Regions from separate parts of the Dactylosporangium sp. NPDC005555 genome, predicted to be linked through region 1. Evidence: riboswitches for the same ligand, from Rfam matches in the RefSeq annotation. Region 1 holds a riboswitch; the other holds the start of a gene.
What was found. A riboswitch is a leader RNA that binds a small molecule or an ion and turns the genes downstream of it on or off. The one in region 1 is predicted to bind glycine.

Region 1 (7,686 bases):
TTCGACGGCGCCCCGGCGGTCATGGCCGACCCGGCCCGCGCCGTCAACGCCACCCTCGGCACGGTCGCCGCACTGGGCAGGTACACGCCGGCCGCCACCTACCCGGCGACCGCCCTCGGCCGGGCCCTGTGCGACGTGGCCCGCCTGGTGAAGTCGAACGTCGGCCTGATGGCGGCGACCGTCGACTTCGGCGACTGGGACATGCACGAGGGGCTCGGCGGCCCCGCCAAGGGCCAGCGGATGCACGACCACCTGACCGAGCTCGCCCTCGCCCTGGAAGCGTTCGCCGCCGACCTGGGCGACGCCTTCAAGCGCGTCACCCTGGTCACGCTCAGCGAGTTCGGCCGCCGCGTCGCGGAGAACGGCTCCCGCGGCGTCGACCACGGCAACGGCAACGCCATGCTCCTGCTCGGCGGCAACGTCCGCGGCGGCCGCGTCCACGGCACCTGGCCCGGCCTCGCCCCGGCGAAGCTGACGGCCGGGGACCTCGCCTCGACCACCGACTACCGCTCCGTCATCGGCGAGCTCCTGCAACGCCGCTGCGGCGTCGGCTCCCTGACCAACATCTTCCCGGACGTCACCCCCTCCTCGTACGACCTGGCCGTCGTCCGCAGGTGAGGTCCGCCGCAGCGGTGGATGTGGGCGCCGGAACCGCGCCGTCCGGTTCGCGAGCGGGGCGGGCCGGACGGGGACACGCGAAGGGTGGATGTCCGGTGAGGGGCGCATCCGACGATCGGACGCCATCCTGCTGCGTCCGGTCCATCGGCGTGGCACAGGGCGGAGCGAGTTGGTGGTGAGCGGCACGGCGGACAGCCGGTCCGGGTATCGTGCGCGCTTGTCCGTGAGGATCGGGGGCCGACCCGAGGAGGATCATGAGGCGCAATGCCGCGCTGGCCGTCGTTGTCGTGTTCGCCGTGAGTGCGGGCGTGTCCGGTTGCAGCTCGTCGAAGGACGGCAGGGCGGCCCCGGCGACGGGGGCGTCGTCCTCGGCGGTCGGGCCGGCCGGGTCGCAGGAGGCGGCCGGCGTCCTGGGGTCCGCGAGCCAGTCCGCGTCGGCGCAGAGCGGCGCCTGCACGGTCTTCCCCGCCGACAACGTCTGGCGTGCTGATGTGTCGAAGCTGCCCGTGCACCGTGACTCGGCGGCGTGGGTGGCCAGCATCGGCGCGTCCGCGCACGCGCACCCCGACTTCGGCGCGGGCCTGATCGACGGCGCGCCCTTCGGCATCCCGATCACGACCGTCGGCGCCGGCCAGGCGGGCGTCAAGGTCACCTTCGACTACGCCGACGAGAGCGACAAGGGCCCCTACCCGATCCCGCGCAACGCCCGCGTCGAGGGCGGCGCGAACGCCGACGGGGACCGGCATGTCATCGTCCACGACACGGCGGCCTGCAAGGCCTACGAGCTCTACGACGCGCACCCGAACCAGGACGGCTCGTGGAAGGCGGGCTCCGGCGCCGTCTACGACCTGCGCCGCAACGACCTGCGCAAGGCCGGCTGGACCTCCGCCGACGCCGCGGGTCTGTCCATCCTCGCCGGTCTGGCCCGCGCCGATGAGGCTGCCGCCGGCAAGGTCGGCCACGCGATCCGCTTCACCGCGCCGCGCACGAAGAAGGCCTACATCTGGCCCGCCCGGCACGCCGCGTCGTCGTCGACCGACGCCGCGCTGCCCCCGATGGGTGCCCGCTTCCGCCTGAAGGCCTCCGTCGACATCTCCAAGTTTCCTCCCCAGGCCCGCGCGATCGCGCAGGCGCTCAAGCAGCACGGCGCGATCCTTGCGGACAACGGCTCGCCCTGGTTCTTCTCAGGGACCCAGGACGACAAGTGGAGCAACGATCAGCTCAACGCCCTCAAGTCCCTGACCGGCAAGGACTTCGAGGCCGTCGACAGCTCCCTGCTGATGGTCGACGCCAACTCCGCCCGCTGCCGCCCCTGAACCATACACCTAGCTTCCTAGGATGCCCTAGCGGCTGTGGCGTCGACCACGGGTGCGTGACCATGGTCGAAGAACCGGTAGATTAGGTGACGCCGGCAATACCCGCGCGGGAGAGATCGTCTGAATTCAGGGCGACGCCGAAGGGGCAAATCCTCCCCGGAACCTCTCAGGCAGAAGGACCGCGACGGGTTGGCACCTCTGGAGGCCACACGACAGAGGGGGAGGGACGCGTTTCCCCGACCCCGGATCGAAAGAGTGTGGCCAATGACCAGTTTCGCCAGCCGGCACATCGGACCGTCGCCGGACGATCAGTCCGAGATGCTCAAGACCGTCGGGTATGAGTCCGTCGAGGCGCTGATGACCGCCGCGATCCCCGGCTCGATCCGCTGGCACCAGCCGCTCGGCCTTCCGATGGCGGCGTCCGAGGCCGAGGTGCTGGGGGAGCTGCGCGCCCTCGCTGCGGCGAACCGGACCCTGGTCAGCATGATCGGCCTGGGCTACTACGGCACGCACACGCCGCCGGTCATCGTGCGCAACGTGCTCGAGGACCCGTCGTGGTACACGGCGTACACGCCGTACCAGCCGGAGATCAGCCAGGGGCGCCTCGAGGCACTGCTGAACTTCCAGACGGTGATCACCGACCTGACGGGCCTGCCGGTCGCGGGCGCGTCGCTGCTCGACGAGGCGACCGCGGCCGCCGAGGCGATGACCCTGGCCAGGCGCTCGTCGAAGGTCAAGACCGACGTGTACGTCGTCGACAAGGACGTCCTCCCGCAGACCCTCGCCGTCATCCGGACCCGCGCCGAGCCGTTGAACATCACCGTGCGGACCGTCGACGTCGACGGGGACCCGCTGCCGGACGAGTTCTTCGGCCTGCACCTGCAGTACCCGGGAGCATCCGGCGCCGTGCGGGACCTCGAAGCGCTGACGGCGGCGGCCCACGAGAAGGGCGCGATCGTCACCTTCGCCGCCGACCTGCTCGCCCTGTGCCTGCTGCGTGAGCCCGGAGCGTTCGGGGCGGACGTCGCCGTCGGCAGCGCGCAGCGGTTCGGGGTGCCGATGGGCTTCGGCGGGCCGCACGCCGGCTACATGTCCGTCCGCAAGGGCCTGGAGCGCACCATGCCCGGCCGGCTCGTCGGCGTGTCGAAGGACGCGGACGGCGCCCCGGCGTACCGGCTGGCCCTGCAGACCCGTGAGCAGCACATCCGCCGGGAGAAGGCGACCAGCAACATCTGCACCGCGCAGGTCCTCCTCGCCGTGACGGCCAGCATGTACGCGGTGTACCACGGGCCCGACGGGCTGCGGGAGATCGCGTCGCGGACCCACGACATGGCGGTCCGGCTCGCCGCGGGCCTGCGCGCCGGCGGTGTCACCGTCGAGCACGAGGCGTTCTTCGACACGGTGACGGCCGTGGTGCCGGGCGGAGCGCGGGCGATCACGGAGAAGGCCGCGGAGCGGGGGATCAACCTACGGCAGGTGGACGACGACCGGGTCGGGATGGCGTGCGACGAGACGACCACGTTCGGGCACCTGCGTGACGTCCTCGCCGCGTTCGGCCTGGCGCACGTCGACGTCACGGCGCTGGACACCGCCGACGCCGTCCCCGGGCGGCTGCGGCGCGCGAGTGACTACCTGAGCCACCCGGTGTTCAGCACGCACCGGTCGGAGACGGCGATGCTGCGGTACCTCAAGCGTCTCTCCGACATGGACTACGCGCTGGACCGGGGCATGATCCCGCTCGGCTCATGCACGATGAAGCTCAACGCGACCGCCGAGATGGAGCCGATCACCTGGCCCGAGTTCGCCAACGTCCACCCGTTCGCGCCGGCGGCGCAGACCCAGGGGTACCGGAAGCTGATCGACGACCTGGAGCGGTGGCTGGCGGAGGTGACCGGCTACGACGCCGTGTCGCTGCAGCCGAACGCGGGGTCGCAGGGCGAGCTGGCGGGTCTCCTGGCCATCCGGGCGTATCACCACTCGCGGGGCGACACGGGACGCGACATGTGCCTGATTCCGTCCAGCGCCCACGGGACGAATGCCGCCAGTGCCGTCATGGCGGGCCTGCGGGTCGCGGTCGTGGCCTGCGACGAGCTGGGCAACGTCGACCTCGGCGACCTCGAGGCGAAGATCGAGCTGCACCGGGACCGCCTCGCCGCGATCATGGTGACGTATCCGTCCACGCACGGCGTGTACGAGACCGGCATCGCCGACCTGTGCGCCAAGGTCCACGAGGCCGGCGGCCAGGTGTATGTCGACGGCGCGAACCTCAACGCCCTGCTCGGCTACGCGAAGCCGGGCCGGTTCGGGGCGGACGTGTCGCACCTGAACCTGCACAAGACCTTCTGCATCCCGCACGGCGGCGGCGGCCCCGGCGTCGGGCCGGTCGCGGTCCGCGCTCACCTGGCGGCGTTCCTGCCGTCACACCCGATCCTGGCGGACAGCGCCCCGGTCGGGCCGGTGTCGGCGGCGCCGTGGGGTTCGGCGGGGATCCTGCCGATCCCGTGGGCGTACCTGCGGCTGATGGGCCCCGACGGCCTGGCGAAGGCGACCGCGACGGCGGTCCTGGCGGCGAACTACGTGGCGGCGCGGCTGCGGGGGCACTACCCCGTGCTGTACAGCGGCAGCGAGGGCCTCGTCGCGCACGAGTGCATCCTCGATCTGCGGACGATCACGAAGGCGACCGGGGTCAGCGTCGCGGACGTCGCGAAGCGGCTCATCGACTACGGCTTCCACGCGCCGACCATGTCGTTCCCGGTGTCGGGGACGCTGATGGTCGAGCCGACGGAGAGCGAGGACCTGGCCGAGCTCGACCGATTCTGTGACGCGATGATCGCGATCCGTGAGGAGATCGACCGGGTGGCGTCCGGTGTGTGGCCGGCCGGGGACAACCCGCTCGGCAACGCGCCGCACACCGCCGCGGTGGTCACCGCCGACGAGTGGTCGCACGCCTACCCTCGGTCGGTGGCGGCCTACCCGGCCGGCGTGACGGTGGCGAAATACTGGCCACCGGTGCGGCGGATCGACGACAGCTACGGCGACCGGAACCTGGTCTGCTCGTGCCCGCCGGCCTCCGCCTTTGAGGAGTGACTGGTTACGGAGTGTGACCGATCAGGCGGCTTTGACGAGGACGTGCATGGCCGGTCCGCGGTGCGGTTCGATCACGCTGCAGTCCGGGAGAAGCTCGCCGGTGTCCTCGAAGACGATCACTCCGTTGCACAGGAGGCTCCACCCCTGCTCGGGGTGTGCGGCCAGGATCCGGGCGGCTTCGTGGTCCAGATCGGCGGCTGCGGGACAGGATGGTTGGTGCTGGCAGAGCATCGGGGGTCTCCGATTGAGAGGTTCAGTTGAGGCCTGTGTGGTTGTTCACATGACCAGAGATGCACGCTACTACGGCCAACGACACGATTCCGAACACGTCACGGCACAACTTGGGGATAATCCGCCATTCGTATGAGCACATTAGGACCGGTCGTCGGGTGCCGGCCCGGGTCGGTGGAACTCCACCCTCCCGGGTCGGCCCCGGCGTGTCGACCGCACCTATGGGAGCGTTCCCGGATCGAGTGGCATTCCCGCGACGGGGGCGACCCCCTGGCCATCCTCTCAGCGTTCCTGATCGATGCGGGACTTCCTGTCTCCGATCTGTCCCGATCACGCACGGTGACAGACTCGGTGTGTGGCGCCGCGATCCTGCTCGCGCCGCCGTCGGCGGTCGCGTCCCCGGCCCCGTCCGTGCCCGACCTCGTCGCCGTCGTCTTCGCCCATTCGCCGTCTCCCGGTGTACGGCCTGGCGACCACCCCGCCGCACGACCGGGGCGGCCCGCCCCAGGGCAGGACTTTCCCGCCTCACCGGCAGACCCGGCTCCCTCGCGGGTGGGGCTGTGGACCCCGAGCTGGACCACCGCCGAACACGCCGCGGCGGTCGAGGCGGTCCGCGCGGCGATCGCCCGCGGCGACGTCTACCAGGCCAATGTCGTCGGCCACGCCAGCGCCCCGCTCACCGGCGACCCCCGCACCGCTCTGGCCAGGGTGGCCGCCCTGCCGGGCGCCCGCTACGGGGGAGTGCTGGAAGGCGCCGACAGCGCGTGGTGGGTGGCGTGCGCCTCCCCGGAGACCCTCGTCGAGGTGTCCGACGGCCGCGCCGTGACCCGCCCGATCAAGGGTACCCGCCCCGCCACCGGCCAGGGCCGCGCCGAGCTCCTCGCATCGGCGAAGGAACGCGCCGAACACATCATGATCGTCGACCTGGAACGCAACGACCTCGGCCGCGTCGCCCGCACCGGCACCGTCCGCGTCGACGACCTCTTCGCCATCCGCCGCTGGTCCCGCCTGTGGCAGGCCGAGTCGACGGTCAGCGCCCACCTCGCCCCCGGCGTCGGCCTGCGGGAGCTCCTCGCCGCGGTGTGGCCGGGCGGCTCGGTGACGGGCGCCCCGAAACTCGCCGCCGTCGACGTCGTCAGCGCCCTGGAGCCGGTCGGCCGCGGCCCGAGCATGGGCGCCGCCGGCTGGATCGGCCACACGCCGGACGGTCGCCTGCACGTCGACCTCGGCCTGACGATCCGCACCGTCGCGGTGGCCGACGGCCTCGCCCACGTGTGGGCCGGCGGTGGCATCGTCTGGGACAGCGACCCCGCCGCCGAGGTCGCCGAGGCCGCCGCGAAGACCGCGCCCATCAAGGCCGCCCTGACCGCCTGAGCGGCGTGGGTCGCCGTAGGGTGGGCGGTGTGGGGCTGCGGGTGGTGCAGGTGAATCTGAAGGCCCGGGACGACGTGGCGCTGGGCCGGTTCTGGGCGGCGGCGCTCGGGTGGGTCGCCAGGAGCGGGGGACACGGCGCGACCAGCGCCGCACCCGCGGGGTTCGTCTGGACGGAGCCCGGTGCGCCCGTCGTGGTGGATGTGATCGCCGTCCCGGACCCGGCAACCGTCGAGGCCCGCGCGCACCTCGAGCTCGCCACGACGTCGAGGGCGCATCACGCGGAGCTGGTCACGAGTCTGCGGGAGCTCGGCGCGACGCCCGCGGAGGGGCAGGGCACGGTCCTTGCGGACCCGGAGGGCAACGTGTTCTGTGTCCGGGAGCCCCAGGAGTGGGACGGCGGGCCGATCGCCGCCGTGGTCGTCGACTGCGCCGATCCGCAAGCCATGGCCCGGTTCTGGGGCGAGGCACTGGACTGGACCGTGCACGAGGCGTCCGGCGGCCACACTGTGCTGCGCGCCGCAGGAGGGCCGGGTCTGGAGTTCGTCCGCACCCCGCACCTGCGCACGACCCGGCACCGGGCGCATCTCGACGTGGTCCCGTCCCATGGCGGCGACCAGGCGGCACAGGTCGCGAGGCTGCGGGAGCGAGGTGCGACGCTCGTCGACGTCGGTCAGGGCCCCGACGTCTCGTGGACCGTCCTGGCGGACCCTGAGGGCAACGCGTTCTGCGTCCTCGCCCCCGGGCCGTGACGCGCCGGGGGCGGGGGACGACCGTGGTCAGATCTTGCCGAAGATGGCGGTGAGCAGGACCTCGTTGATGTCGAACGCGGTCTTCGACGTGTACAGGGCGCCGCCGCTGACGCGGGAGATCTCCTGCAGCGACGCGAAGTCGGCGTCGTTGCCGTAGCCGACGGTCACGATCGGGACCCGTTTGTCGCTGGTGGCGTTCGCCTCCAGCTTGGGCCGCAGCTGGTCCAGGGTGAGGCCGCCGGTCGGGTCGTCGTTCTTGCCGTCGGTCATGAGGACGACGAGGTTCGTGGCGCCGGGTTTGTACGCGTCGA
Region 2 (7,686 bases), on a different contig from region 1:
GGCAACGGCGCGGAGAACAACCTCGTCTACGACACGATGAACTACCCGGGCATCATGCTGGCCACGGACCACTCGCCGCAGCCCTTCAGCGGCACCACGGTCCTGTCCAACAACGGCCTGTACCGCTGCGGCGGCGTGTTCTGGAACGAGGACCAGGAGTTCGGCGCGATCACGCTGTTCCCCTCCACGCTCGACATCGTCGGCGTCACCATCCGCGACACCGACATCATCGACTCGACGTATGACGGCATCCAGTTCAAGAACGGCGGCGGCAACATGCCGAACGTCGCCATCACGAACGTCCGCATCGACAAGTCGAACAACGGCGCCGGCATCCTCGCGATGTCCGGAGCCCGCGGCACCGCCAACCTGACCAACGTCACCATCACCAACTCCGCCGACGGCAACATCGTCAAGGAGCCCGGCTCGCAGTTCGTCATCAACGGCGGCTGATCACCCGGCGCGGGCCCGTCACCGGAAGGTGGCGGGCCCGCTTTTCCATGATCCGGAAGAGTCGTTGTCGCCCTGACGACGACAAGTCTTCCGGATCATGAAGGGCGTCAGGACGAGTGCTGGACCTGGACCAGGAGGCGGGTGGTGCCGATGAGGATCTCGTCGCCGGGGTTGACCGTGACGGTGGTGACCTTGTGGCCGTTGACCTTCGAGCCGTTGGCGGAGCCCAGGTCGGTCAGGGTGAGGCGGTTGCCGTCGAAGTCGAGGCGGGCGTGCTGGCGGGAGGCGCCGGTGTCGGCGAGGCGCAGGTCGGCCTGCTCGCCGCGGCCGATCACGGTGCTGCCGCGCTGGATGGCGTGGGCGGAGCCGTCGTCGGTGACGAGGCGGACACCGCTGTCGGGGCCGCGGCGGGTGCGCTGGTCGGCGCCGGTGTAGACCTGGGCGTCGACACGGAAGAGGCCGGTCTCGAGGTTCTCGCCCCGGGACACCTCGACGAGGATGTCGCCGTAGACGGCCCAGCCCTGTTCGCCGATGTACTCCGCCTGCGACTGGGCGAGCTCCCGGGCCAGGGCGGCGGCGTAGGCGGCGAGCCGGTCGTGGTCGGCGGGGGACAGGACGATCACGTAGCGGTTGGGGACCAGGATCCGGCCGCCGGCGATGCTGGTCTTGCCCGCGTTCGCCTCGGTCTGCATGGCGTTGAGGATCTCCACCGGGTGGACGACACCCTTGAACACCTTGGCGAACGCGCCCTCGACCATGCCTTCGAGACGCTTCTCGAACCGCTGCAGCCCGCTCACGCCGACACCTCCGCTCCGCTCCGGCGTCGCCGCGAGCGCCACCCTGTGCATATGGTGAGCGGGCCCGCGGCCCGCTCACGCCATCAACGGTAGCGCCCATGAACGTTTCATGGCCGTCGTGGTGCCGACAAACGCCGCTGACCTGGGAAAAGGACCGGATCGAGGGTGTCCCGGGACACCGGTGCGACTGGCGTCACCTGCGCAAAGACCCCAGGATCGCCGGTCATGAAGGTCTTGCACAAGCGTGGACTCCTCGCGGTGGGCGCCGCCACCGCCCTCGCGGTCACCGGGATCGTCGTCCTGCCCGCCGTCAACGCGTCCGCCGCGAGCGGCTGCCGGGTCGCGTACACGGTGAACCAGTGGCCGGGCGGGTTCACCGGCAACATCACGATCACCAACCTCGGCGACGCCGTCAACGGCTGGACCCTCGGCTGGACGTTCCCCGACGCGGGACAGAAGGTCGGCCAGGGCTGGTCGGCGACGTTCAGCCAGAGCGGGTCCGCCGTCACGGCCCGCAGCCTCGACTACAACGGCAGCCTCGCCACCGGCGCGTCGACGGGCATCGGGTTCAACGGCACGTGGACGAGCGCCAACCCGACCCCGGCGGCGTTCACCCTCAACGGCGTGACCTGCACCGGCACGGTGACGAACAGCCCGACGCCGAGCAGGACGCCGAGCCAGTCGCCGAGCACCAGCACCAGCCCGAGCCAGCCGCCGCAGGGCGGCACGCCCCTCGCGGCGAACGGGCAGCTGCACGTGTGCGGCGTCAACCTCTGCAACCAGAACAACAAGGCGATCCAGCTGCGGGGCATGAGCACCCACGGCATCCAGTGGTTCGCGTCCTGCGTCAACAACGCGTCGGTCTCCGCGCTCGCGGACGACTGGAAGGCCGACCTGCTGCGGATCGCGATGTACGTGCAGGAGCAGGGCTACGAGACGAACCCGGCCGCGTTCACCAACCAGGTGAACCAGTACGTGGACCTCGCCGAGTCCAAGGGCCTGTACGCGATCATCGACTTCCACACGCTGACGCCGGGCGACCCGAACTACAACCTCGACCGGGCGAAGACGTTCTTCGCCGCGGTGGCGCAGCGCAACGCGAACAAGAAGAACGTCATCTACGAGATCGCCAACGAGCCCAACGGCGTCACGTGGCAGCAGATCAAGACGTACGCGGACCAGGTCATCCCCGTCATCCGGGCGGCCGACCCCGACGCGGTCGTCATCGTCGGCACCCGCGGCTGGTCGTCGCTGGGCGTGTCCAACGGCTCCGACGAGAACGAGATCGTGGCCAACCCGGTGAACGCGACGAACATCATGTACGCGTTCCACTTCTACGCCGCGTCGCACACCGACAACTACCGCAGCGTCGTGTCCCGCGCGGCGGGCCGGCTGCCGCTGTTCGTGACGGAGTTCGGCACGGTCACCGCGACCGGCGGCGGCAACGTCGACCTGGGCAGCAGCACCGCCTGGCTGGACCTGCTCGACTCGAAGAAGATCAGCTACGCGAACTGGACGTACTCGGACGCGAACGAGAGCAGCGCGGCGTTCAACCCGGGCACGTGCTCGGCGGGCAGCTTCACCAACCCGTCGTCGCTGAGCACGTCGGGCGCGTGGGTCCGCAGCCGGATCCGCACCCCCGACAACTTCTGATCACGGCGAAGCGGGACGGGTGAGCAACTGACCCGTCCCGCTTCACCATGTGTGCGTCGATGCGCATGACGTCGGCCCCGGACACGGGCGGGCACCGGCATCCACGAGCCCCCCGTAGGTGGACAGGCACCCCCGCGGTCCCGGTGTCCGCGAGGAGCTTCGCGGTGGACCGGACATGCGCCGGGAGCGCCGTCGACGACGGGCCGAAGACCGTGGTGACGCCGCCGGTGCGGAGAACGTCGGTGCCCGGCAGCGGGACCGCTGCCGGGCACCGACGTGGGCGTTACGCACGAGCACCTGGTGTTGCACGTACACCGGGCGCGAACAGCTGTCCCGGACCTGGACCGGTGTGCGAGGTCAGGTGGCGGTGCAGGTCACCGCCGGAGCGGTGTTGGTGCCGGACCAGGAGCCGTTGAAGCCGAAGCTCGTGGACTGCCCGGCGCCGAGCTTGCCGTTGTAGCTCATGTTCGCGGCGGTCGACACGGCGCCGCTGGAGGTGATCGCCGCGTTCCAGAACGAGGTGACCGTCTGCCCGTTGGCCCAGGTGAGCCTCACCGTCCAGCCGTTGGTGCCGGCGCCGCCGGCGGTGACGGTCACGTTGGCCCCGAACCCGCCGGCCCACTCGCTGGTCTTGGCGTAGGACGCCGTGCAGCCGCCGGGCGGGACGCTGGTGGACCGGGACGGCGACGCCGACGCGGACGGCGACGCCGACGGGCTGGTGGACCGCGACGGCGACGCGGACGCGCTACCGGAAGGACCGGGCCCGGTGCCGCCGGTGAAGATGACGTCACTGCAGAAGTAGTACGACTGGTCCAGGTGGCTGGCCTGCCAGATCGTGTACATGACGTGCCGGCCGGTCCGGCTGCCGGCGTTGACCTGCGCCTGGTACTGCGGCGCCGGCGCGTACCGGCCGGTGCTGTTGACCAGCTCGAGGCTCGCCCACGTCAGCGGCTGCGTCGTCGGGTCGAACCCCTGCTTCGTGATGTAGACGCGCAGGTAGTCGGCGCCGTGCTGGGCGGCGTCGGTCAGGGTCAGCGTGAAGTTGTTCGGCTTCGTCGCGGCGACCCACGCGCCGACGGTGTCCATCGACGCGTACCGGCCGTTCTGCGTCCGGCCGCCGCTGCACAGCTGGCCGTCGGGGATCGCGGCCTGGTGGTTGCCGGCGACGCCCTCACGGTAGAGGCCGTTCCAGTTCCACATGGTGTCCGGGTTGGCCTGCCACGCCTGGGCGCACATCGGGTCGGTCTGGGACATGTTCGGGTTCTGGAAGTCGCTGCCCCATCGGGCCCAGCAGCCGTAGTTGCGCGACGGCGGGTCGGTGACCGAGCCGTGCGCGGAAGCGGGACTCTGGGCGGCGACGACCGCGACGACCGCGGCGGCGAGGGCCACCGCCGCGCCGGCGGCGACTGTCTTGAAGCGGGCTGAAAGTTGCACAGGGAACTCCGTCACGTCGATGCGAAATGCGTGCATGGCGACGCCTGCGATGCAGCTCAGAGGCTGTCCGCGGCGCTGTGCGGCTCCCGTGGACATTCTACCCACTGCATGGATCACCGTGAATGCGCGGCGGAAAGGTGTCCCGGGCCGGGGCACTGTTGCGGGCTTGACGGGGCCGGGTGGCGGGTCTTACGGTCCAGATCACAACCACATATCGCGCTGCACGACCCGCGACGGGAGAGCCCTCGGTCAGTCCGAGGCGCCGAAGGAGCAACGTTCTCCCCAGAATCTCTCAGGCATCGGTACCGCCGCGGTCAGGCGACTCTGGAAAGTCAGGACGACGGTTGTCCTGCGCCCACGGTGCAAACCGCCCGTTGTCGACGGGCGGCGAAGCTCTCAGGCTCCGATGACAGAGCGGGGAGGTCACCCAGCAGGGTGCCGTCCGCGACGGCATCCGGACCCAGGGAGCCTCTCGTGACACCGCTGCTCGACGTGCACCGCGATCCGGGCGCCACGCCCACCTTCCCCGACGACCTGGTCGTCCACCTCCTGGCGGAACGCCGCTCCCCGCATGCCGCGAACACCGCGGACCCCGCCGTGTTCTTCGCCGTGCCATGCGGGCACGCCGGCGGGTCCTTCGACGTCGCCGGGCGGGACGTGCTCCCGGCGCGGACCCCGCTCACCACCGGGCCGCTGCCCCTCCACTCCTCGCAGAAATGAGCGTCATGTCCGCGATCCCGCCGCACCTGCGCTACACCCGCGACCACGAATGGCTGCTCGACGGTCGGGTGGGCATCACGGCGTACGCCGCCGCCGCGCTCGGCGACGTCGTCCACGTGCAGCTGCCCGAGGTCGGGGCGACCGTCACCGCCGGCACGCCCTGCGGCGAGATCGAGTCCACCAAGTCCGTCAGCGACCTCGTCGCCCCCGCCGACGGTGTCGTCGTCTCGGTCAACGCCGTGCTGGCCGGCGAACCGGGGCTGGTCAACGACGACCCGTACGAGCGCGGCTGGCTCTTCGAGCTCGACCTCACCGGCACGCCCGACCTCCTCGACGCCGCCGGCTACGCCGCCCTGGTCGGGTGAGCGGGGTGGCCGCCTCGACCCTGAGCGCGTTCGACCTGTACTCCGTCGGCATCGGACCCTCGTCGTCACACACCGTCGGCCCGATGCGCGCCGCCCGCCGCTTCGCGACGGCGCTCGCCGGCCCGGTCGGGCGGGTGCGGGCGGAGCTGTTCGGCTCGCTCGGCGCCACCGGCCACGGCCACGGCTCGGCCAAGGCCGTCGTGCTCGGCCTGCTCGGCGAGGACCCGGCGACGGTGGACACCGACAGCGCCGACGAACTGGTCGCCGCCGTCCGGGCCACCGGCCGGCTCCGCCTTCCCGGCGGGTCGCTCGTGCCGTTCTCCGTCGACGACGACGTGGTCCTGCACCGGCGCAAGTCCCTGCCCGAACACCCCAACGGCATGCGCTTCCAGGCCTTCTCCGCCGACGGCGCCGCGCTGCTGGAGAAGACCTACTTCTCCGTCGGCGGCGGGTTCGTCGTCGGCGACACCGGCGTCGTCGCCGACACCACGGTCCTGCCGCACCCCTTCACGACCGGCGGTGAGCTGCTCGCCCTGTGCCACGAGCTCTCGATGCCGGTGAGTTCGCTGATGTACGCCAACGAGCGCGCCTGGCGCCCCGACTCCGAGACCCGGGCCGGCCTGCTGCACCTGTGGTCCGTCATGCAGGAATGCGTCGACCGCGGCTGCAACCGCTCCCTGGACGGTGTCCTGCCCGGCGGCCTGCGCGTGCCGCGACGCGCCCCGGCGCTGTTCCGCGACCTCAAGAGCTCCGTGGGCCACGATCCGCTCCGCGTGCTCGACTGGGTGAACCTTTACGCGCTCGCCGTCAACGAGGAGAACGCGTCCGGCGGCCGCATCGTCACCGCCCCCACCAACGGCGCCGCCGGCATCATCCCCGCCGTCCTGCACTACTACACCCGCTTCGTCCCCGGCGCCACCGACGACGGCGTCGCCCGCTTCCTCCTCACCGCCGCCGCCATCGCCATCCTCATCAAGGGCAACGCCTCCATCTCCGGCGCGGAAGTGGGCTGCCAGGGGGAGGTGGGCTCGGCCTGCGCGATGGCCGCCGCTGGGTTGTGCGAGGTCATGGGCGGCACCCCCGCCCAGGTCGAGAACGCCGCGGAGATCGGCCTGGAACACAACCTCGGCCTGACCTGCGACCCGGTCGGCGGCCTCGTCCAGATCCCCTGCATCGAACGCAACGCCATCGCCAGCGTCAAGGCGATCAACGCGGCAAGGCTCGCCCTGAACGGCGACGGCAGCCACAAGGTGACCCTCGACAAGGCCATCCGCACCATGCGCGACACCGGCCGCGACATGTCGGTGAAGTACAAGGAGACCGCCCGCGGCGGCCTGGCGGTCACCGTCATCGAATGCTGACCCGCGCTGTGCCGGCACGAGCGGCTCGCCGGCTGGATCCTGTCGTCCGGCCAGGCGGATCCTGTGGACGGCTACCCGATCGTCACCGCCGGCCCCGCCGCCGGCTCGCCGCCGCCACGCCCCGCCGTCGGTGCTGACGAAAAGTCGGTGCTGACGAAAAGGCGGAACAGCGAAACTTTCAGGCGGGGCGGCGGGCGATGGCGATCACGGACTGCCCGAAGGGCGGGGTGACGAAGCGTTCCGCGAAGCGGGTCATCGGGGCGACCGTCGAGTCGTAGAACTTGACCATCAGGCCGGGACCCGGCTTCTGGCGCAGCAGGCACGTCGACACGTAGTAGCCGATCAGGCCGAGCGAGTTGGCGTAGTGCAGCCGCTCGATCTCCAGATCCGCCGCCAGCAGGACCTCCCGCATGGTCTTCTTCGTGTACCGCCGCACGTGGCCGGTCGCGATGTCGGCCGGGCCCATCGCGAACGGGAACGCCGGGACCACGATGACCACGTAGCCGCCGGGGCGGACCAGGGAGCGCATGGTCTGCAGGGCGCCGAGGTGGTCCTCGATGTGCTCCAGGACGTTGTAGGACACGGCGGCGCTGTGCTCGGCGGTGATCTCGCTCGGCAGCATCAGCTCGCGGATCGCGACCTCGCGGTTGGCCGAGAAGCGCTCCTTGAGCGCGAGCAGCCGGTCCGGGTCGGCCTCCGTGACCGTCATCCTCGGTGCGTGCTCCAGCCACTCCGCCGCGTAGTCACCCAGGCCGGCGCTGACCTCGATCGGGTCGTCGCCGAGATAAGGGGTCGCGAATGCGACGAACCACTTGCGGTGGTTCTTCGCCATCGCGAGACCTTCGAGGACCTCGGACTGGATGAGCTGGTCACCGAGGATCTCCGCACTGCGATCCCGATCGC

Region 2: it holds a riboswitch for glycine, as region 1 does, so the genes downstream of both, ABZS58_RS47745 (hypothetical protein) here and gcvP (aminomethyl-transferring glycine dehydrogenase) in region 1, are expected to answer to the same signal.

What each region holds. Positions count from the first base shown of each region.
Region 1 is NZ_JBEXDG010000051.1:4,712-12,397, forward strand. It holds gene ABZS58_RS38385 (DUF1501 domain-containing protein) at 1-618, shown strand, start outside; gene ABZS58_RS38390 (hypothetical protein) at 873-1,934, shown strand; glycine riboswitch at 2,032-2,126, shown strand; gene gcvP (aminomethyl-transferring glycine dehydrogenase) at 2,199-5,021, shown strand; gene ABZS58_RS38400 (DUF5999 family protein) at 5,043-5,252, opposite strand; gene ABZS58_RS38405 (chorismate-binding protein) at 5,385-6,626, shown strand; gene ABZS58_RS38410 (VOC family protein) at 6,656-7,375, shown strand; gene ABZS58_RS38415 (substrate-binding and VWA domain-containing protein) at 7,403-7,686, opposite strand, start outside.
Region 2 is NZ_JBEXDG010000091.1:15,321-23,006, reverse strand. It holds gene ABZS58_RS47765 (CARDB domain-containing protein) at 1-453, shown strand, start outside; gene ABZS58_RS47760 (DUF3662 and FHA domain-containing protein) at 561-1,250, opposite strand; gene ABZS58_RS47755 (cellulase family glycosylhydrolase) at 1,476-2,903, shown strand; gene ABZS58_RS47750 (lytic polysaccharide monooxygenase) at 3,261-4,337, opposite strand; glycine riboswitch at 4,562-4,655, shown strand; gene ABZS58_RS47745 (hypothetical protein) at 4,812-5,057, shown strand; gene gcvH (glycine cleavage system protein GcvH) at 5,063-5,422, shown strand; gene ABZS58_RS47735 (L-serine ammonia-lyase) at 5,428-6,783, shown strand; gene ABZS58_RS47730 (methyltransferase domain-containing protein) at 6,962-7,615, opposite strand.